Regions from separate parts of the Bradyrhizobium sp. 76 genome, predicted to be linked through region 1. Evidence: riboswitches for the same ligand, from Rfam matches in the RefSeq annotation. Region 1 holds a riboswitch; the other holds the start of a gene.
The links. Region 1 has a riboswitch for S-adenosylmethionine ahead of IVB48_RS26265 (homoserine O-acetyltransferase). Riboswitches for the same ligand answer to the same signal wherever they lie in the genome.

Region 1 (10,663 bases):
GCCGTCGGTGAGGCGGCCGTCGTCGAGCACCTGCAACAGCACGTTGAACACGTCGGGATGCGCCTTCTCGATCTCGTCGAACAGCACGACCTGGTAGGGCCGGCGCCGCACCGCTTCGGTGAGCGCACCGCCCTCGTCATAACCGACATAGCCCGGAGGCGCGCCGATCAGCCGCGAGACCGAGTGCTTCTCCATGTACTCGGACATGTCGAGGCGAACCATCGCGGTCTCGTCGTTGAACAGATACTCGGCGAGCGCTTTCGTCAGCTCGGTCTTGCCGACACCGGTGGGCCCCAGGAACATGAACGAGCCGGTCGGCCGGTTCGGGTCCTGCAGCCCTGCGCGCGAACGGCGCACGGCGGTCGCGACCGCATGCACGGCTTCGGCCTGGCCGACGACGCGCTTGCCGAGCGAGTCCTCCATCCGCAGGAGCTTGTCCTTCTCGCCTTCCAGCATCTTGTCGACGGGCACGCCGGTCCAGCGCGAGACCACCTGCGCGATGTGGTTGGCGGTGACCGCCTCCTCCATCATCTCGCCGGAGTTCTCCTTGGCCTCGATGTCTGCAAGCTGCTTTTCGAGTTCGGGGATCCGGCCATAGGCCAGCTCGCCGGCCTTCTGGAATTCACCGCGCCGCTGCGCGTTGGCGAGTTCGACCCGTAAGCCGTCGAGCTCGGCCTTCAGCTTCTGGGCGTCGGAGAGCTTGTTCTTCTCCGCGCTCCAGCGTGCGGTGAGCGCCGCGGACTTCTCCTCGAGATCGGCCAGCTCCTTCTCCAGGGTCTGCAGGCGGCTCTTCGAACCGGCATCGCTCTCTTTCTTCAATGCTTCTTGTTCGATCTTCAGCCGGATGATTTCCCGATCCATCGAATCCAGCTCTTCCGGCTTGGAGTCGACCTGCATCTTGAGCCGCGCGGCCGCCTCGTCCATGAGGTCGATGGCCTTGTCCGGCAGGAAGCGGTCGGTGATGTAGCGGTTGGACAGCGTCGTGGCGGCGACCAGCGCGGAATCGGTGATCCGCACGCCATGGTGCTGCTCGTACTTGTCCTTCAGCCCGCGCAGGATCGAGATCGTGTCCTCGACCGAGGGCTCGCTGACGAAGATCGGCTGGAAACGCCGCGCCAGCGCCGCGTCCTTTTCGACGTGCTTCTGGTACTCGTCGAGCGTGGTGGCGCCGATGCAGTGCAACTCGCCGCGGGCGAGCGCAGGCTTGAGCAGGTTGGACGCGTCCATTGCGCCATCGCCCTTGCCGGCGCCGATCAGCGTGTGCATCTCATCGATGAACAAGACGAAATTGCCCTCGCTCCCGGTCACCTCCTGCAGCACGGCCTTCAGCCGCTCCTCGAACTCGCCGCGATATTTTGCACCTGCAATCAGCGAGCCGAGGTCGAGCGACAGCAGCTTCTTGTCCTTCAGGCTCTCCGGCACGTCGCCGTTGACGATGCGCAGCGCCAGGCCCTCGGCGATGGCGGTCTTGCCAACGCCGGGTTCGCCGATCAGGACGGGATTGTTCTTGGTCCGACGCGACAGCACCTGGATCGTGCGGCGGATCTCCTCGTCGCGGCCGATGACCGGATCGAGCTTGCCATCGCGCGCCGCCTGCGTGAGGTCGCGGGCATATTTCTTCAGCGCGTCATACGCGTTCTCTGCCGTGGCGGAGTCCGCGGTCCTGCCCTTGCGCAGCGCCTCGATCGCCGCGTTGAGGTTTTGCGGGGTGACGCCGCCCTTGGCCAGGATCGCGCCCGCCTCGCTGGTCTTCTCCAGCGCGAGGCCGAGCAGCAGCCGCTCGACCGTGACAAAGCTGTCGCCGGCCTTCTCGCCGGCCTTTTCGGCGGCGTCGAAGGTGCGGGCGAGCTCAGGCGCCAGATAGATCTGGCCGGCGCCGCCGCCGGAGACCTTCGGTACCTTGTTCAGGGCGTCCTCGGTCGCTTTCAGGATTGCGCGGGAATTGCCGCCGGCACGGTCGATCAGGCCGGCAGCGAGGCCTTCATTGTCGTCCAGCAGCACTTTCAGGACGTGCAGGGTCGAAAACTGCTGGTGCCCTTCGCGCACCGCAAGCGACTGCGCGGACTGGACGAAGCCCCTGGAGCGTTCGGTATATTTTTCGATATTCATATCGTGGTCTTTCCCTCGGCCTGCCCCTGGAGCCCTCTAAGGCACTCCAAACGGCATCTTCATTGGGTTTCCGATGACCGCATTGACGTTTCTCAACCGGCAACGGTCGTTATCAGCCGGCGCTGGCGCCGGCCTGACCCAGATGTGGGAAGCGAGGCCTCCGACCGGAAGAGGCGAGTTCACAATTTCGTGCGCGGATCCACCCGCTTGGCGCCGATGGGCCGAATCCCCTAAGTAGCGGCATGACCCCTAGCGCAATGACAGCCAGCCAGACCGCCGAGATCACCGGCCTCTACCGTTATCCGATCAAGGGCTTGACGCCGGAGCCCCTGCCCCGCGTCTCCCTGCGAGCCGGCCAGACCCTGCCCGCCGACCGCCGCTACGCCATCGAGAACGGCCCCAGCGGCTTCGATCCGGAGCAGCCGCAGTGGAAGCCGAAGATCCAGTTCCTGATGCTGGCGCGCAATGAGCGGCTGGCTTCGCTCGACAGCCGGTTCGAGGACGCGACCAACCGCCTGACCATCCGCAAGGACGGCCAGATCGTCGCCAGCGGCGATCTCGAGACCGCCGCCGGGCGCGCCGCCATCGAGGACTACTTCGGCCAGAACTTTCAGCCGGAGCTGAAAGGTCCGCCCAAGATCCTGTCCGGCCGCAACCACAGCTTTTCCGACGTCGCCCGCAAGGTCGTGTCCATCATCAATCTCGACAGCGTCCGCGCGCTCGAGACCATGCTCGGCGGCGCCGCCGTCCACCCGCTGCGCTTCCGCGCCAATCTCTACGTGAAGGGCTGGCCGGCCTGGTCCGAGCTCGACCTTGTCGGCCAGACGCTCGCGATCGGACAGGCCCGGCTGCAAGTGGTCAAGCGCATCAAGCGCTGCCCGGCCACCAATGTCGACCCCGAGACCGCCAGGCGCGATCTCGAAATCCCGACCACGCTCTCGAGCAATCTCGGCCACATGGACTGCGGCATCTATGCCGAGGTGATCGCCGACGGCGACATCGGCGTGGGCGACGCGGTTGCGTTGGAAGAGCCGAAGCTGGTGTGACGCGGCGCGCTGGCGCCGCCCGTCATTGCGAGCGAAGCGACACAATCCAGGCATGCGCCCGCGGAGACGGTCTGGATTGCTTTGTCGCTCCGCTCCTCGCAATGACGGCCGTCAGTTCGGCATCACATACGCATAGATCCGGCCGCGCGAGACCGGTGCTTCGCGAACGCGGTTGCCGTTGTTGCCGGAGATCATGATCGGATTACCCTGCGCGTCGACGCCGGTGATGATGCCGACATGGCCGCCCCGGCCGCCGCGCGACATCACTGCGATGGCGCCGACCTGCGGACCGGAGACGCGCGTCCCGTAATGGGCGAACGAATTCGCCATATCGGAGCCGGTGCCACGGTGACCGGTCTTCTCAAGCACCATGTTCATGAACCGCGCGCACCACAGGCTGCCGCGGCCGGTCGGATTGCCGCCGACATAGCGGCGCGCCTCGGACACGAGGCCCGATCCGCCACCGAAGCCGCCGCTGCCCGTGGCGCTATGGGCCACGCCGCCGTCATTCGCGTTAGTGGCCATCCCACCGCCACGCCTCGTGGCGATTCGACGGCTGGCGCGCGTGATCATCCCACCGCTATCGCTGGTAACCATTCCTGCGTTGCCCCTCATGGCCATTCCACCGCTGCCGCTCATGGCGATGCCGCCGATATTGGCGTTCGGGTCATAGCTGGCGAAGGTGTTGCTGAAGCCGCTCGCCTGCAATTGCGCCGCGCCGCGATCGAAGCGCGAGCTGCGTGCATGCCGGTAATGATGATGTCTGCTGGCGTGATGCGCGTAAGCGTGGCGCTCTGCGCTATGACGATGAGGTCGTGCTGACGCCGGGGAAGTGAAGGCGGCGACCGCCGCGAAGAAAACAGCCAGCGCGACGACACAGCGCGACAGGCGAGACGCAAACAACTCGAACATTCTTCATCCTTCGTTGACACCCCCACTTCCCAATCGGCCCGTGCGGTGGCCGACATCCGCGGGCTGTATCAGTATCCTGATGTGGCGAGAACAAGACGCGGTCGCGGAGATTTTCGACGATGATTAATAAGTGTTAGGGTCGTATGCGCTCACCGCAGGACGGCATTCCAATGCCGCAGCCACCTCAGGGAGAAAACCGGATGCCTCACGCCCTCACGAAGGACAATTGTCGCCTCTATTTCGAAGAAGCAGGCACCGGCACGCCGATTATTTTTCTGCACGAATTCGCGGCCGACTACACCAATTGGGAGCCGCAGATGCGCTACTTTTCGCGCGGCCATCGCTGCATCACCTATTCGGCGCGCGGCTACACGCCATCGGACGTGCCTGATGGCGACGTCTACGGCTACACGCATTTCTACACCGATGCGCTCGCGGTGCTCGATCATCTGAAGATCGATCGCGCGCACTTCGTCGGCCTCTCGATGGGTGCCTATTCGTCTCTCCAGATCGGGCTCGACGCGCCCCAACGTGCACTGTCGATGACCCTCGTCGGCGTCGGCTCGGGCTCGGAGATCGACAACCTCGACGCCTGGCGCAAGCAGTGCCGCACCAACGCGGAGCAGTTCGAGATGCTCGGCTCAGCCGAAGTCGCAAAAGTCACGCGCGAGGCGCCGAGCCGGATTCCCCTTCCTGGTGAAGGACCCGCGCGGCCACGCCGATTTCTACGCCGCCCTGGCGCGGCACGACGCCAAGGGATCGGCGCGGACGATGCGCGGCTTCCAGGCCGGCCGTCCCTCGATCTTTACGATGACGGACGCGATCAGAGCGGCCACGACGCCGGCACTCATCATCTGCGGCGACGAGGACGATCCGTGCGTGGGCGCAAGCCTGTTCCTGAAGAAGCATCTGCCTGCGGCAGGGCTCGCCATGTTTCCGAAGTCAGGCCACGTGCTCAATCTCGAAGAGCCTGCGCTGTTCAACGAAACGGTGGAACGGTTCGTCACGCTGGTGGAAGCGGGGCGATGGGCGGCGCGCGATCCTAGGTCGCTGGCGGCTCATTAGCGCGAAGGCGTCACCACACGCTACGGGCGGGGCCTACTTCCTGCCGCCCCTAGTCAGCAAGAACACGCCCTGCTCGCCGAACAGATTCCACACCCACCAGGGCATCCGCAGCCGTAGCGGACGGCCGTAGAGGTCGAGCGCCTCGGCACGTTCCATCTTGACGTCGATCGCATCGCAGAGCTCGACGAAATCCTTGATGGTGCAGAAATGGATGTTGGCGGTGTCATACCAGCTTGCCGGCAGGTTCTCCGTGCGCGGCATGTGGCCGCCGATCAGGAGCTGGAGCCGCATCTTCCAGAAGCCGAAATTCGGGAACGACACGATGGCGCGGCGGCCGATGCGCAAGAGATTCTCGAGCACGACCTTGGGCTGCCGCGTCGCCTGCAAGGTTTGCGACAGGATCACGTAGTCAAAGGCGTCATCCGGATAATTCACGAGGTCGGTGTCGGCATCGCCCTGCACCACCGCAAGACCCTTGGCGACGCAGCGGTTGACGCCCTCGCGCGACAGCTCGATGCCGCGGCCGTCGATGCCGCGGGTTTCCAGCAGCTGGAGCAGGTCGCCCTCGCCACACCCGACGTCGAGCACTTTGGAGCCCGGCTTGACCATCTCGGCCACCAGCACATGGTCGGCGCGAAAATCACCGGGCTGCCCGGTCGCAAGGCCGCCCAGCGGCAGCGCTTCCTGTACAGACATGACTAGCCGTCCTTTAAGCTTTCTTGGCGGTGAGCCCGCGCGCCTTGCCTGCCGACTGCAGGAACGCACGGCCGATGTCGAAGAACTCGGGCACGTCGAGGAGGAACGCGTCGTGACCGCGATCGGTCTCGATCTCGGCGAACGACACCCGCGCGCTTGACGCATTCAACGCGTGCACCAGTGCGCGCGATTCCGAGGTCGGGAACAGCCAGTCGCTGGTGAAGGAGACCACGCAGAACCGGGTCTGGATTCCCGCGAACGCCTTCGCCAGCACGCCGCCATGGTCGCCGGCGATGTCGAAATAATCCATCGCGCGGGTCAGATAGAGATAGGAGTTGGCATCGAAGCGTTCGACAAAGGACGAGCCCTGGTAGCGCAGGTAGGACTCGACCTGGAAGTCGGCGTCGAACGAGAAGGTCGGCAGCTCGCGGTCCTGCATCCGCCGTCCGAATTTGCGATGCAGCGCGGCGTCGGAGAGATAGGTGATGTGCGCCGCCATCCGGGCGACAGCGAGCCCACGATGCGGATGGATACCTTGATCGGCATAGCCGCCATGGTGCCAGTCGGGATCGGCCATCACCGCCTGGCGGCCAAGCTCGTGGAACGCGATGTTCTGCGCCGAATGTCGTGTCGAGCAGGCGATCGCCAGCGCGGAGAACACCCGGCTCGGATACGCCGCCGTCCATTGCAGCACTTGCATGCCGCCCATCGAGCCGCCGACGACTGCGAACAGCGTGTCGATGCCGAGCCGGTCGATCAGCATCGCCTGCGCGCGCACCATGTCGGGGATGGTGATGACGGGGAAATCGAGGCCCCAAACCTTGCCGGTCGCCGGATTGATCGAAGCCGGACCGGTCGAGCCCATGCAGCCGCCGATCACGTTTGAGCAGATGATAAAATACTCGCTGGGATCGAGCGGTCGGCCCGAGCCGACCAAAGTCTCCCACCAGCCGGGTTTGCCGGTGACAGGGTGCACATTGGCGACGTGCTGGTCGCCGGTCAGCGCATGGCAGATCAGGATCGCGTTGGAGCGATCGGCATTCAGCTCGCCATAGGTCTGGTAGGCGATCTGGAACGGGCTGAGATCGACACCGCAATCGAGCCGCAGCGGCTGTTCCAAGCCAAACTGCGCGACGTGCGAACTCGGATGATCCACCTCGTGCGACCGCTCGTCGGCGGTGATCGCGGGACTCGGAATTGACTGGACGCCAACCATCTGACCATCGACCTCTTTTGCGGTCGTCGTGGTGACCGCATTGACATCAGGCCATGAAAAACCCGGCCTGAACGATAGGTTCGGCCGGGATCGAAAGCGTCCCCGGCCTGTTTAGCGAGTTTTTTAACGTGGCTGCAAGCCGGCCGGCTCAAATGACCACGGAACGGGTAAAAACTACCGTCTTGGACGGTTTTCGTCAAGTCACGGCCCGGATCAGCCAAATTCGCCTGTCGCGCCACGGGCGGAAAGGGCCCGATTTCCCTTTGCATTTCTCTTTGCTTTCGCAGCCCCGACTGCCTAATCAGGATATCCATCACAGCGGTGACGGCTCGACTGATCCGCATTGGAACGCCTCTCAACAGCACCTGTCAGACATGTCCCATCGTCCGCCCGCGCCACCATCGCTCCAGGAATTGCGCAAGGAGATCGACGCGATCGACGAAGGCATGCATCGCCTGCTGATGCAACGCGGCGACATCATCGACCGCCTGATCCAGGTGAAGCAGACCCAGGAGGTCGGCTCGGCGTTCCGCCCGGCACGCGAGGCCTCCATGATGCGCGACCTCGTGCAGCGTCATCGCGGCATCCTGCCGCTCGATACGGTCGAGAGCATCTGGCGCGTCATCATCGCGACGTTCACTTATGTCCAGGCCCCGTTCTCGGTGCACGCCGACATCTCGGCAAGCGAGCCGGCCATGCGCGATTCCGCGCGATTCCATTTCGGCTTCACGGTGCCTTACGTCGCGCATTTCAGCGCGCAGGCGGCGGTCGAGGCCGTCGCGAAGTCCAAGGGCGATCTGGCGCTGGTCTCGGCGACTTCGAGCCGCACGCCGTGGTGGCTGTCGCTGGAAGAAGCCGGCGCGCCAAAGATCATCGCGCGGCTGCCCTTTGTCGAGCGCGCCGACCATCCGGCGGCGTTGCCCGTGTTCGCGGTCTCGCGCGTCGCCGACAGCGCCCTGGTGACGGAGGTCGAGACCTTCAGCGTCCGCGTCTCTGGGTGGAATGCGGAGGTCGCGCGCGCCCTGTCGCCGCTCGCCGAAATCGTGGCGGTGCCCGACACCGCCTTCGACGGTGCCGCGCTGCTGGTCTCGGTCACCGCGACAAGCAGCATCGACAAGATCAAGGCTGCCCTGATCGAAGCGGGGGCCTCGGTGCGCTCCACGGCCCTCGTCGGCAGCCACGCAACGCGCTATACGGTGCCCCCGACCGGGTCGAAATCGTAAGTCGCGAACCGCTTAAGCCAGTCCGGAGTTGAAGATGTCCCGCCCCGTGCCGAATCCCGGCATTCTCGATATTGCGCCCTACACGCCCGGCAAGACTCCAGTGGCGGAGCCCGGCCGCAAGGTGTTCAAGCTCTCGGCCAACGAGACGCCGTTCGGGCCCTCGCCGAAGGCGATCGAGGCGTTCAAGAACGTGGCGGATCATCTGGAAGACTATCCGGAAGGGACTTCGCGCGTGCTGCGCGAAGCGATCGGGCGCACCTTCGGGCTCGATCCCAACCGCATCATCTGCGGCGCCGGCTCGGACGAGATCCTCAACCTGCTCGCCCACACCTATCTCAGCCACGGTGACGAGGCGATCTCGACCACGCACGGCTTCCTGGTCTACCCGATCGCGACCATGGCGGTCGGCGCAAAGAATGTCATCGCGGCCGAGAAGAACCTCACCTGCGATGTCGACGCTATCCTCAAGGCGGTGACGCCGAAGACAAAGCTGGTCTGGCTCGCCAACCCCAACAACCCGACCGGCACCTATGTGCCGTTCGACGAGGTCAAGCGCTTGCGCGCTGGCCTGCCCTCGCACGTGCTGCTGGTGCTGGACGCAGCCTATTGCGACTACGTCTCGCGCAACGATTACGAGATGGGGATCGAGCTGGTCGCGACCACCGAGAACACGGTGGTGACGCACACCTTCTCCAAGATCCACGGCCTCGCCGCGCTGCGCATCGGCTGGATGTTCGGCCCCGAGCACATCATCGATGCGGTCAACCGCATCCGCGGTCCCTTCAACGTATCGACGCCGGCCATGTACGCCGCCGTTGCCGCGATCGAGGACACCGCGCACCAGGCGATGTCGAAGCAGTTCACCGAGACCTGGCGCAACTGGCTGACCGAGGAGATCGGCAAGCTCGGGCTGAAGGTGACGCCGAGCGTCGCCAATTTCGTGCTGATCCACTTCCCCACCGAGGGCAAGACCTCGGACGCAGCCGACGCCTTCCTCACCAGGCGCGGGCTGGTGCTGCGCGGCTTGAAGAACTACGGCCTGCCGCATTCGCTGCGCATGACCATTGGCACCGAGGAGGCCAACCGCCTCGTCTTCGAGGGCCTGCGCGACTTCATGGCCGGACGATGAGCGCGACCCCGCACTTCCAGCGCGTCGCGCTGATCGGCTTCGGCCTGATCGGCGGCTCGATCGCGCGCGCCGCGAAGCTCCAGGGCCTGGCTTCCGAGATCGTCACCACCGCGCGCTCGGAGAAGACGCGCGCACGCGTGATGGAGCTCGGCATCGTCGATCAGGTCGTGGCGACCAATGCAGAAGCCGTGAAGGACGCCGATCTCGTTATCCTCTGCATTCCCGTCGGCGCCTGCGGCCCGGTGGCGCAGGAGATCGCCCCGCATCTCAAGCCCGGCGCGATCATCTCCGACGTCGGCTCGGTCAAGGGCGCCATCGTCAGGGATATGGCGCCGCATCTACCGAAAGGCATCCATTTCGTGCCAGCGCATCCCGTCGCAGGCACCGAGCATTCGGGCCCCGATTCCGGCTTCGCCGAGCTCTTCATCAACCGCTGGTGCATCCTCACCCCGCCGGAGGGCGTTGATGCGGCTGCCACCGATCGCCTGCGTGCGTTCTGGGCGGCGATGGGCGCCAAGGTCGAAATCATGACGCCGGATCATCATGATCTCGTGCTCGCGATCACCAGCCATCTGCCGCATCTGATCGCCTACACCATCGTCGGCACCGCCGACGAGCTGGCGCAGGTGACGGAGTCCGAGGTCATCAAGTTCTCCGCCGGCGGCTTTCGCGACTTCACGCGCATCGCGGCATCCGATCCGACGATGTGGCGCGACGTCTTCCTCGCCAACAAGGAAGCCGTGCTGGAGATGCTCGGCACCTTCACCGAGGATCTGGCAAAGCTCACCCGCGCGATCCGCCGCGGCGACGGCGAGGCACTGTTCGACCACTTCACCCGCACCCGCGCCATCCGCCGCGGCATCGTCGAAATCGGCCAGGACTCGGCCGCGCCCGACTTCGGCCGGCCGCACGCGCAGCTCGGCAACAAGCCGTAGCACTGAAGTAGCCCGGATGGAGCGCAAGCGTAATCCGGGACCTCCGTCGCTTGAGACAGGATTCCCGGATTGCGCTTCGCTCCATCCAGGCTACGAGCCCGCGTGGCTCCGTGATTAGAACGGATAGTACCGGATCTGCGTCATGACGACGTTGTCGTCCGTCCTCGGAGCGCCGCCGACGCCCGCGAACGCGAACCGTTGCGTGTGGGAATACTGCAGGCCGGCTTTCAGCGTACCGAAACTGCCCTGGTAGATGGTGTCGTAGATCCCGGTCGTGATCTGCCGGACCTCCCTGGTGTTGCCGTTGCAGGTCGCGGCCGGCGAGTTTTCGG
Region 2 (10,663 bases), on a different contig from region 1:
CGTCGCCGGAATTGGTGATGACGATGGTGTAGGACCAGAAATAGCGGGAGCGGTCGGCCGACGACTGCTCCGGAACAAAGTTCGGCTCGACGGTCACTTCGATCTGGCGGGTCACGGCGCGGTACATGATTGCCATCATACCGAAATCTGCTCGGGAACCAAACGCCGGAGGCGGTTCTGGCGACATCGTCCCGCCAGAATTCGCAGGGAAGTACACGTCCAAGTGTCTTTGCATGTGATCCGGGCGCTTTGCGAGATGACGGCCGGACCGGTACACTCCTTGCCACGTCGCGATTTGCGGAAGGGTTTTTAGCCCCCGATGACCATTGCCGACCAAGTGACGGGATCGACGATCGCGGGAACCGCCAAACCTGTGGAGGTCAAATCCGCGGGTGCAAAGCCGCGCGCGGCATCGCCGGCCATTTCGCTGCCCGCCATCGGCGAGCGCGAGCTCCGGCTCGACCTGTTCCGCGGCCTGGCACTGTGGCTGATCTTCATCGACCATTTGCCGCCGAGCCTTCTGACCTGGTTCACGATCCGCAATTACGGCTTCAGCGACGCCACCGAGATCTTCATCTTCATCTCCGGCTATACCGCCGCCTTCGTCTACGGTCGGGCGATGCTGGAGTCCGGCATCGTCGTCGCCACCGCGCGCATCCTGCGGCGCGTCTGGCAGATCTATGTCGCCCACGTCTTCCTGTTCACGATCTTCCTTGCCGAAATCTCCTACGTCGCGACCAGGTTCGAGAACCCGCTCTACACCGAAGAGATGGGCATCATGGATTTCCTCAAGCAGCCCGACGTCACGATCGTGCAGGCGCTGCTGCTGCGCTTCCGTCCCGTCAACATGGACGTGCTGCCGCTCTACATCGTGCTGATGCTGGCGCTGCCCTTGATCCTGTGGCTGATGAAATGGCGCCCCGACGTGACGCTCGGCCTCTCCGTCGCGCTCTACGCGGTGACCTGGGAATACGATCTCTATCTGTCGGCCTATCCAAACGGCTTCTGGGCCTTCAATCCCTTCGCCTGGCAATTGCTGTTCGTGTTCGGGGCATGGTGCGCGCTCGGGGGTGCGCGACGGATGTCGCACATTCTCGCTTCGCGGGTGACGATGTGGATCGCGATCGCCTATCTGGTCGCGGCATTCTACGTGACGCTGACCTGGTATGTGCCGCAGCTCTCCCACTTCATGCCGAAGCGGCTCGAGCAGTGGATGTATCCGATCGACAAGGCCGACCTCGACGTGCTGCGCTTCACGCATTTCCTGGCGCTGGCCGCGCTCACCGTGCGCGTCCTGCCCCGGGACTGGCCGGGCCTGAAATCGCCCTGGCTGCGGCCGCTGATCCTGTGCGGCTCGCATTCCCTGGAGATATTCTGTCTTGGCGTCTTCCTAGCCTTTGCCGGCCATTTCATCCTGGCCGAAGTCTCGGGCGGCCCGGTGATGCATGCGCTAATTAGTCTCTCCGGAATCCTGATCATGTGGGCCATGGCCTGGCTGATTTCGTGGTACAAGCGGGTGGCTGACAAGAGCGGTTCGAAAACCAAAAGCGCCGTCGGCAGCGCCGATATGGCGGGAGGGGGCTGATGAAGGCGAAGGTTTTCCTGAGCCTGATCCTGCTGTGCGGTGGTCTCGCCGCGCCTCCGGCGCGTGCGGACGATGCTGCGCCTGCTTCTTCGGCCGCGCCTGCTGCTTCGGCGGCACCTGCTGCTTCAGCCGCGCCCGCAGCCTGCGAATTGCCGTCCTATCTGCTCACCAGCGAAAGCCAGCTTCCCAAGGTCGCCGATGCCATCAAGGCCGGCAAGCCGCTCGAAATCCTGGTCATCGGCAGCCGCTCGACCACGATTCCGGCCTCCGAGGACGCTTCTTATCCGGCGCGGATGCAGGCCATCCTGAAGGAGAAGCTGCCGCCGACCGAGACTGTGCACGTCTCCGTAGAAATACAGAGCAAGAAAACGGCCGAGGAGGCGGCCGCCAGCTTCGTTAAGCTGATGGAAGCAAAAGCGCCTACTTTGGTCATCTGGCAGACCGGGACCGTGGATGCTATTCGAGCCATTGATCCCGACGATTTTCGTGGCGCGGTGACCGAAGGGGTTGTTGCGTTGCAAAAGGCAGGGGCTGACGTCGTCTTGATGAATCTGCAGTACAGTCCGCGTACCGAAACCATGATCTCGGTGCCGCCATACCTCGACAATATGCGGGTGGTGGCGCAGGAGCACGACATTCCGCTGTTCGATCGTTTTGCGATCATGCGGCAGTGGAATGATCAGGGGCAGTTCGACCTGTTCAGCCCGTCGCGCGGGCCCGAGCTGGCGAAACAGGTCCATGATTGCCTTGGCCGGGCGTTGGCACAGTTCGTGATCGACGCTGCCCATCTGGAGCCGGCCCAGCAGCAAAATTGAGGTCTAGCGTTAATGAGTTCTCTCCGCCCTTTTTGCCTGACGGCATGGCTGGCTGTGCCCGCAGCAGCGCTGCTGCTGTTGCTGAGTCCGGCCTCGCAGTCGCACGCGCAGACGCAGGCCGCGCAGGCAACGCCGGCCCCGCAGCAGTCGGCTGATCCGGCTCCCGCTTCGCCGCCCCAGACCGCCGTCGCAGCGACATCCCCCGAGCAGCGCGGCATCACCGCGCGCGCCATCGACAAGGTGAAGCAGGTCGCGAAATCCGCCGGCGACGTCTTCAGCCGCGTGCCCTGCCTGTCGCCGAAGGGCGGCGCGAAGGCAATGGGCTCGCTGCCGCATGTCGCGGGCAAGCTCGTCGCCGGCCAGCCCGTCGTCATCGTCGCATTCGGCTCGTCGTCGACCGCGGGATTCGGCGCGAGCTCGCCGGAGTTCAACTATCCCAATCGCCTTGCCGCGCAGCTGCACCGGCACTATCCGACTGCCGACATCACCGTCGTCAATGCCGGCGTCGGCGGCGAGGACGCACCCGAGATGATGAAGCGCCTCCAGAAAGAGGTGATCGACGTGCATCCGGATCTGGTGATCTGGCAGGTCGGCACCAATGCCGTGCTGCGCAATCTCGATCCCGGCGATACCGCCAAACTGGTCGAGGACGGCATCAGCCGCATCCAGGCTGCCGGCGGCACCGACGTCGTGCTGGTCGATCCGCAATATTCGCCCGCCGTCAACCAGCGCGCGGACAGCGCCGGCAAGATGGTGAAGTTGCTCGGCAAGGTCGCCGAGCTTCGTCATGTCGGCATCTTCCCGCGCTTCGAGGTGATGCGCGACTGGCACGAGAAGCAGTCGATTCCGGTCGAGAGCTTCGTGATCGCCGACGGCCTGCACATGAACGATTGGGGCTACGCCTGCTTCGCCCAGCTCCTCGGCGACGACATCATCCGCTCTGTCGGCCAGATCAAGCTCGGCGTCAACGTGCCCGCGGACGTGCGGACCTATCGGCCGATGTAAGCATCGGTGCTTAGGGTGGGCGAAGGCGCGCTCTTCGCGCGCCGTGCCCACCATCCATCGGCGCTGCCATCGTGAATGCTGGGCACGCTTCGCTTTGACCACCCCACGATGTCGATGCGTGGCTACGCCTTCTCCAGCGCCGCGGTCAGATCCTCGATCAGATCGTCCGCATGCTCAAGCCCCGCCGAGAAGCGGATGAAGCCCTCGCTGATGCCGAGCGCGGCGCGGTCCTCCGGCTTGAGGCGCTGATGCGTCGTCGTTGCCGGATGCGTGACGAGGCTCTTGGCGTCGCCGAGGTTGTTCGAGATCTTGGCGAGCTTGAGCTCGTTGAGCACGCGGAATGCCGCCTGCTTGCCGCCCTTGACCTCGAGGCCGACCAGCGTCGAGCCGCCGCGCATCTGCTTCTTCACCAATGCGGCCTGCGGATGATCGGCGCGGCCGGGAAACACCAGCCGTGAAATCTTCGGATGGCTCGCCAGCACGTCTGCGATGCGCGCCGCCGTCTCGGTCTGCGCGCGCACGCGCACGGCGAGCGTCTCCAGGCCCTTGAGCAGAACCCAGGCGTTGAACGGCGAGATCGACGGGCCGGTCTGGCGCATGAAATTGTGGATGTGCTCGGCGATGAACGCTTCCGAGGACAGGATGATGCCGCCGAGACAGCGGCCCTGGCCATCGATGTGCTTGGTCGCGGAATAGACCACCACGTCGGCGCCGAGCGCGAGCGGGCTCTGCCAGATCGGAGTGGCGAACACGTTGTCGACGACGAGCCGCGCGCCGCCGCTGTGCGCGATCTCTGCGATGCCGGGAATGTCGAGTACATCCAGCGTCGGGTTGGTCGGGCTCTCCAGGAAAAACGTCTTGGTGTTCGGCTTCATGGCGCGCTGCCACTGGTCGAGATCGAGGCCGTCGACCAGCGTGGTCTCGATGCCGTAGCGCGGCAGCAAATCCTGCACGACGTAGAGACACGAGCCGAACAGCGCGCGCGAGGCCACGACGTGATCGCCGGCCTTGAGCGGCGCCAGGATCGCGGTCGTCACCGCGGCCATGCCGGTCGCCGCCGAACGTGCCGCTTCGGCGCCTTCGAGCTCGATCATGCGCCGCTCGAACATCGAGATGGTCGGATTGGAGTAGCGTGAATAGATGAAGCCGGGGTCCTCGCCCTTGAACCGCGCCTCGCACTCCTCGGCGCTGTTGTAGACGTAGCCTTGGGTCAGGAACAGCGACTCCGACGTCTCGCCATATTGCGAGCGCAGGGTGCCGGAATGGACCAGGCGGGTTTCGGGACGGTAGGACGCGGTGGACGCCGGGGACTTCGACATAGGACCTCCTGAAGTGACCATCGAAAATGGTCACAAAAAAACCGGCCTGGAATATCTCCACGGGCCGGGATCACAGAGGTCCCCGGCCTGTTTAGCGACTTATTTAACGTGGCTGCAAGCCGGCCGGCTCAAATCACCACGGGATAAGTCATGCTCATATTCCGCAATGCCCTTTCCGTCAAGACGTCCATCGGATAGCCGTAAAACGCTCATATTTCCCGCATGTCGGGATGTGTTTGATCCCTGATGAGGACCCCGGGTTGACGTTCACGGTCGCCGCCGACGCCAATGGTATCCTGCCCGACCGCATGATCGCGGCGATGGCGGAGGGCGGTCTCATCCTGCCCGCTTACGACTTCGTCGAAAGCCAGATCCAGCCGGCGAGCCTCGATTTGCGCCTCGGCGACATCGCCTATCGCGTTCGCGCCAGCTTCCTGCCCGGTCCCGGCGCCACTGTCGCCGAGCGCATCGACGAGTTGAAGCTGCACGAGTTCAGCCTCGCCGACGGCGCCGTGCTGGAGACCAACTGCGTCTACATCGTGCCGCTGCTCGAAAGCCTCGCGCTGCCGCCGGAGATCGTCGCGGCCGCCAACCCGAAAAGCTCGACCGGCCGGCTCGACGTCTTCACCCGCGTGATCGCCGACGGCACCCGCCGCTTCGACATGATTGGTGCCGGCTATCACGGTCCGCTCTATGCCGAGATCAGTCCGAAGACGTTCCCGGTGCTGGTCAGCGAGGGCTCGCGCCTGAGCCAGGTGCGCTTCCGCACCGGCGATGCCATCCTCAACATCGACGACCTTGAGGCGCTGCATGCGACCGAGCGTCTCGTCGATATCGACGATGCCGATCTCACCGGCGGCGTCGCCGTCTCGGTTGATCTTTCCGGCGAAAAGAGCGGTGGCTTCGTCGGCTACCGCGCCAAGCGCCACACCGGCGTTATCGACGTCGATCGCCGCGCTGGCTATTCCGTCGAGGAGTTCTGGGAGCCGATCTCGGCCCGCCCCGACGGCAGCCTGATCCTCGATCCCGGCGAGTTCTATATCCTCGCGTCGAAAGAGGCCGTGCAGGTGCCGCCCGATTACGCCGCGGAGATGGTGCCGTTCGATCCGTTGGTCGGTGAGTTCCGCGTGCATTATGCCGGATTCTTCGATCCCGGCTTCGGTTATGCCGGCGCCGGCGGGTTGGGGTCGCGCGCCGTGCTCGAAGTGCGCTCGCGCGAGGTGCCGTTCATCCTCGAGCACGGCCAGATCGTCGGCCGCCTCGTCTACGAGAAGATGCTGGCCCGTCCCGACGCGATGTACGGCCAGCGCATCGGCTCCAACTACCAGGCGCAGGGCCTGAAGCTGAGCAAGCATTTCCGGGTGTAGCGATCACCCGTCGCCCGGATGGAGCGCAAGCGTCATCCGGGAAAGTCTCACTTGTGGCACGATCCCGGCTTACGCTGTGCTCCATCCGGGCCACCAGGTGCTGACATGACCAATCCATCCCAACTCGACGCATACATCCTCGACGACGTCGCCGATGCGCTGATCTATTCGGATCGCTCCGGCACCATCATGCGCTGGAATCGCGCATCGTCCGCACTGTTCGGCTTCTCCGCGGACGAAGCGCTGGGCCAGAATCTCGACCTGATCATTCCCGAACATCTGCGCGCCGCGCACTGGAAGGGTTTCGAGGCCGCGCTAGCCAGCGGCGCGATGAAGCTTGCGGGCAAACCGACACTGACCCGCGCGCTGCACAAGGACGGACGCAAGCTCTACATCGAGATGACCTTTGCGCTTGTGCGGGACGCCGCTGGAGTGGTGCAGGGATCGGTGGCGATGGCACGCGACGTCACCGACCGCGTCGAGCGCGAGCGTGCCGCCAAAGTTGCTCAAAATTAAGCCTGCGCAAAATTCGTGATGCGGAATTGGCGAGCCCGCGTGCAGGGCGCCCTGCATGCGGCTCAGCTTGTCCGTCGCCGGCTGCGGTGACACACTCGATCAAAACAACGATCGGGAGCGAACATGGCCGCTGCATCTGACCCCGCGCAGGAAGCTCAATGGAAACGCTGGCGCGCGGTTGCCGATCTCTATCACGCCTATTTCACCGGCTTGATCCTCACCGTGGTCACACGTCGCGGCACGGCAGATGCCGCGGAGTTCGTCTTTCGCGTGTTCCGCCGCCAGCAGCAGGAGCGCTTCCTGCCGGGGCTGGAGAAGCTCGGGCTGAGCCATCTGCCGCCAGCAGTCGCCGCCGCGCAATATCACTACCTCTCGAACTGGATCGGCGGCGTGCACGTCGAATACATGTATGAGAGCGACCGCAAAGCCTGGGTCCGCTATCCGCCACCGCGCTGGATCTGGAAAGGCACTGCCATCTGCGGCGTGCCGGGCGAAGTCTCGCGCGCGATGCTGCGCGGCTGGCACGCCAACAACGGCGTGGCGCTCGGCGATACCAGATTGGGGTTCGTCTGCACCAAGCAGAGCGTCGACGGCCAGGATGGGCTCGAAGGCTACTATTACCAATATGACCACCCGCTCGAGCTCGACCAGCGCCTCGTGTTCGCGCGGCATCTCGAAGCGCCACTGTTCGATGCAGCCGCGGCTCCGGCCTTGCCGGTCGCAAGCTGGCCAAGACCGCGACTGGAAAAAGCCTACCGCAACTACGCGATGGAATATGTGCGCACCGCCGCGCCCGTGATGGTGCAGCTGTTCGGCCCCGAGGATGCCGGCTATCTCCTGCACCTCACGGGCAAGCTGATCGGGATGCAATATTTTGACGAGATCGCTGCGGCGCTGTCGATGGGCCGCGGCGGTGCGGGCGAGTTCGCGACGTTCCTCAACGCGCTGTTTGTCGCGCAGGACGATGTGGCTGAGACAACGCAATCCGAAGGCACGTTCGAAATCCGTCAGCAGAGCTGGAAGTTGATGGACGGCGTCGCCGATTGCCACCCCGCTTGCGCCAAGGTGCTGGCGGGGCTGTTCGAAGGGCTCGCGGCCGGATGCGGGCGGCACATCGGCGTGCACATGCGCCCGGCCGCGGGGGGCCGGCCGCCGCTGATCTGGACGGTCGGCTGATGTCACCGACCGAAATGCGCTGCCGCAGGGCACGCCTGCATCAGGCGCAGAAGGAATCGGCAATTGCCGTGCTAACAAGCTGAACCCCGCGCCTTTTGCGCGAACAAATTCATTGGCACACCCAGTCATTGCCGCGCCGCAACTGGCGCTCGCGCCCGGGAGAGGACATGTCCGACATCGCCGAGATTCCGGTCGATGAACAAGAGCGACCGCTACCTCCGCCGCCACCCCCGGTGAAGAATGCACTGACCGACGGGCCGATCCTGCGCACGCTGCTCGGGCTGGCCTGGCCCAACGTCGTCGCGCTTTCAGCCGGCACCTGCACAGTGATTGCGGAGACCTCCTATATCGGACGCCTTGGCGTGGAAGCGCTGGCCGCGATGGCGCTGGTGTTTCCGACAGTGATCCTGACCATGACCATGTCGGGCGGTGCGATGGGCGGCGCGGTGGCCTCCGCCATCGCGCGGGCACTCGGCGCCGGCGATCGCGAGCGTGCCGGGACGCTCGCCGCGCACGCGCTCTTGATCGGCATCAGCTTCGGCCTTGTCTTCATGCTGGGCATGCTGATCTTCGGGCCGCGCGTTCTGGAAATGCTCGGCGGCCGCGGCGACGTGTTGACGCATGCGATCGCCTACACCCAGGTGTTTTTCGGCGGCGCCGTGCTGCCCTGGCTGCTCAACACCATGGCCGGGGTCCTGCGCGGCACCGGCAACATGAAGCTGCCCTCGCTGTTGATCCTCAATTCCGCGGCCTGGCAGATCGTGCTCGGCGGCACGCTCGGTCTCGGCCTCGGTCCGGTGCCGCAATTCGGCATGCGCGGCGTCGCCGCCGGCGCGCTGATTGCCTATTGCATGAATATCGGTGTGATGGGCTGGTACCTGTTCTCCGGCCGCGCCCGCGTGACGCCGAAGCTGCGCGGGCTGCGCATCCAATGGGCGATGTTTTTCGACATCCTGAAGGTCGGCGCCATCGCCTGCTTCTCGCCGCTGCAATCGGTGCTGACGATCTCGATCTTCACTCACATGCTTGCGAAATTCGGCACCGCGATCCTCGCCGGCTACGGCATCGGTGCGCGGCTGGAATTCCTGCTGACCTCGATCGCGTTCTCGTTCGGCATCGCCTCGGTGCCGATGATCGGCATGGCGGTCGGCGCCGGCCGCATCGCCCGTGCCCGGCGCATTGCCTGGATCGCGGCGGCGAGCGCCTTCGTTGCCGTCGGTGCACCGGCGTGCCTGGTCGCGGCCTTCCCCGATCTCTGGGTCAACATTTTCACCGACAGCGCGACCGTGCGCGCCACCAGCCATCAATATTTGTCGACGGTGGCGCCGTTCTACGCCTTCATCGGCCTCGCCTCGACGATGTATTTCTCGTCGCAGGGCGCAGCCAAGGTGATCGGACCGGTGCTGGCGCAGACCGCGCGGCTGATCTACATCTCGGCGGTCGGCTGGTGGCTGTCGACGCATGATGCCACCGCGCAAAGCTTCTTCTGGCTGGCGGCGAGCTCGATGGTCGTGCTCGGCCTGCTCTCGTGCTCCAGCGTGGTGCTGACGCGCTGGGGACCGCGCCAAACCAAACCGGCGATCAGGCCGGCTCTGTCGGCCGCTTCGGACTAGCGATGCCTGTGGCGGCGATGGCCGCCACTGCCGCCGACATTGGCGAGCCGTATTAGTTGCGGAATCATCGCCATCATGTCGCCGCCGCCGGCGCCGCCGAGCATGCCCATGATATCGCCGCCGCCCATGCCGCCCATGCCCGTCGGCATGGTGCCGCCTCCGGCCATCGGCGCGTAGCCGCCGTAATTGGGCGCACCGAAACCGCCGCCGAGATTGCCGCCGCCGAGGCCGCCAATTCCGCCGCCGCCCATCATGCCACCAAGACCACCACCGCCATTCTCCATCATGCGGCTCATCATCGGGCCCATGGTCTGCATCATCATGCCGAAGCGGCGCTTGCCCATCTTGGCCTTCATCATCTCCAGCATCGGCGCCATCTGGGTCATCATGTCCTCGCCGCCGGCACCTCCGCCGCCGAGGAACTGGGCCTTTGCCGGTCCGCTCGAAATCGAAAACATCAGCAGCACGGCGGCCGCCTGGCAGATCACCTTGTCCGCACCTCTCATGGCCTGCTCCTCGCGTGCGGGGCGCCGCCGGGAGAGCGGAGCCAACCGGACGCACGCCGCCATGGTTAGTGCGGACGAGGGCTGGGCTCTGTGAGAAAGATCACGCAGCTGCGGCTGGAAACGCTCGGTGTATGGCGGCGACGGCGTCCTTGGTCTGTCCCTGCACATAGGGCGCGAGCTCGTTCGGCAGCATGTCGATGATCCAGACCAGGCGGCATCTCGCCTCGCCCTCGGCGATCACCTGCACCGAGGCGCTGTAATGCTTTAGACGCTCGTTGTTGATCGCGTAGACCAGCCGCCGCCCGGCATCGTCGCAATCGACCAACACCTCGCGCGCCACCGATCCGTTGGCGAAGGTGACGATGCGCGCGTCGCCGTTGAGCGTGCAGGCCGTGACGAAGCCCGGCGCCAGCCGCTGATGCAGCGCGCCGAAATCGCGAACCGCATCCCAGACGTCGTGCGCCGGGGCGGGGAGGGGAATGTCGTTGTGGATGGAGGCCATGAAGGTGTCCTTGGTTGCGTTAGATTTTGGTCGAGGACCCCGTCATTGCGAGCGCAGCGAAGCAATCCAGAGATGTTTCCGCGGTTGGAGTCTGGATTGCTTCGTCGCAAGTGCTCCTCGCAATGACGGAGCGAGCTCACGTGCAGACCGCCTCGACATTGTTACCATCGGGATCGATCAAGAACGCCGCGTAGTAAGTCGGGCTGTAATCCTTGCGCGGGCCGGCACCGCCATTGTCGCGACCGCCGCTCTTCAGGCC

Region 2: linked by a shared signal. The riboswitch ahead of IVB48_RS26555 (O-succinylhomoserine sulfhydrylase) and the one ahead of IVB48_RS26265 (homoserine O-acetyltransferase) in region 1 are both predicted to bind S-adenosylmethionine.

The regions. Positions count from the first base shown of each region.
Region 1 covers NZ_JADPIS010000102.1:487,918-498,580, forward strand. The annotation lists gene clpB (ATP-dependent chaperone ClpB) at 1-2,109, opposite strand, end outside; gene IVB48_RS26245 (MOSC domain-containing protein) at 2,367-3,155, shown strand; gene IVB48_RS26250 (TIGR02594 family protein) at 3,267-4,067, opposite strand; gene IVB48_RS26255 (alpha/beta hydrolase) at 4,268-5,113, shown strand; gene metW (methionine biosynthesis protein MetW) at 5,166-5,828, opposite strand; gene IVB48_RS26265 (homoserine O-acetyltransferase) at 5,842-7,044, opposite strand; SAM riboswitch at 7,135-7,214, opposite strand; gene IVB48_RS26270 (chorismate mutase) at 7,419-8,267, shown strand; gene hisC (histidinol-phosphate transaminase) at 8,302-9,396, shown strand; gene IVB48_RS26280 (prephenate/arogenate dehydrogenase family protein) at 9,393-10,331, shown strand; gene IVB48_RS26285 (hypothetical protein) at 10,446-10,663, opposite strand, start outside.
Region 2 covers NZ_JADPIS010000103.1:23,702-34,364, reverse strand. The annotation lists gene apaG (Co2+/Mg2+ efflux protein ApaG) at 1-139, opposite strand, end outside; gene IVB48_RS26570 (OpgC domain-containing protein) at 320-1,585, shown strand; gene IVB48_RS26565 (SGNH/GDSL hydrolase family protein) at 1,585-2,400, shown strand; gene IVB48_RS26560 (SGNH/GDSL hydrolase family protein) at 2,413-3,405, shown strand; gene IVB48_RS26555 (O-succinylhomoserine sulfhydrylase) at 3,528-4,724, opposite strand; SAM riboswitch at 4,795-4,874, opposite strand; gene IVB48_RS26550 (2'-deoxycytidine 5'-triphosphate deaminase) at 4,985-6,091, shown strand; gene IVB48_RS26545 (PAS domain S-box protein) at 6,197-6,607, shown strand; gene IVB48_RS26540 (hypothetical protein) at 6,731-7,783, shown strand; gene IVB48_RS26535 (MATE family efflux transporter) at 7,951-9,396, shown strand; gene IVB48_RS26530 (hypothetical protein) at 9,393-9,902, opposite strand; gene IVB48_RS26525 (SRPBCC family protein) at 10,003-10,404, opposite strand; gene IVB48_RS26520 (VOC family protein) at 10,541-10,663, opposite strand, start outside.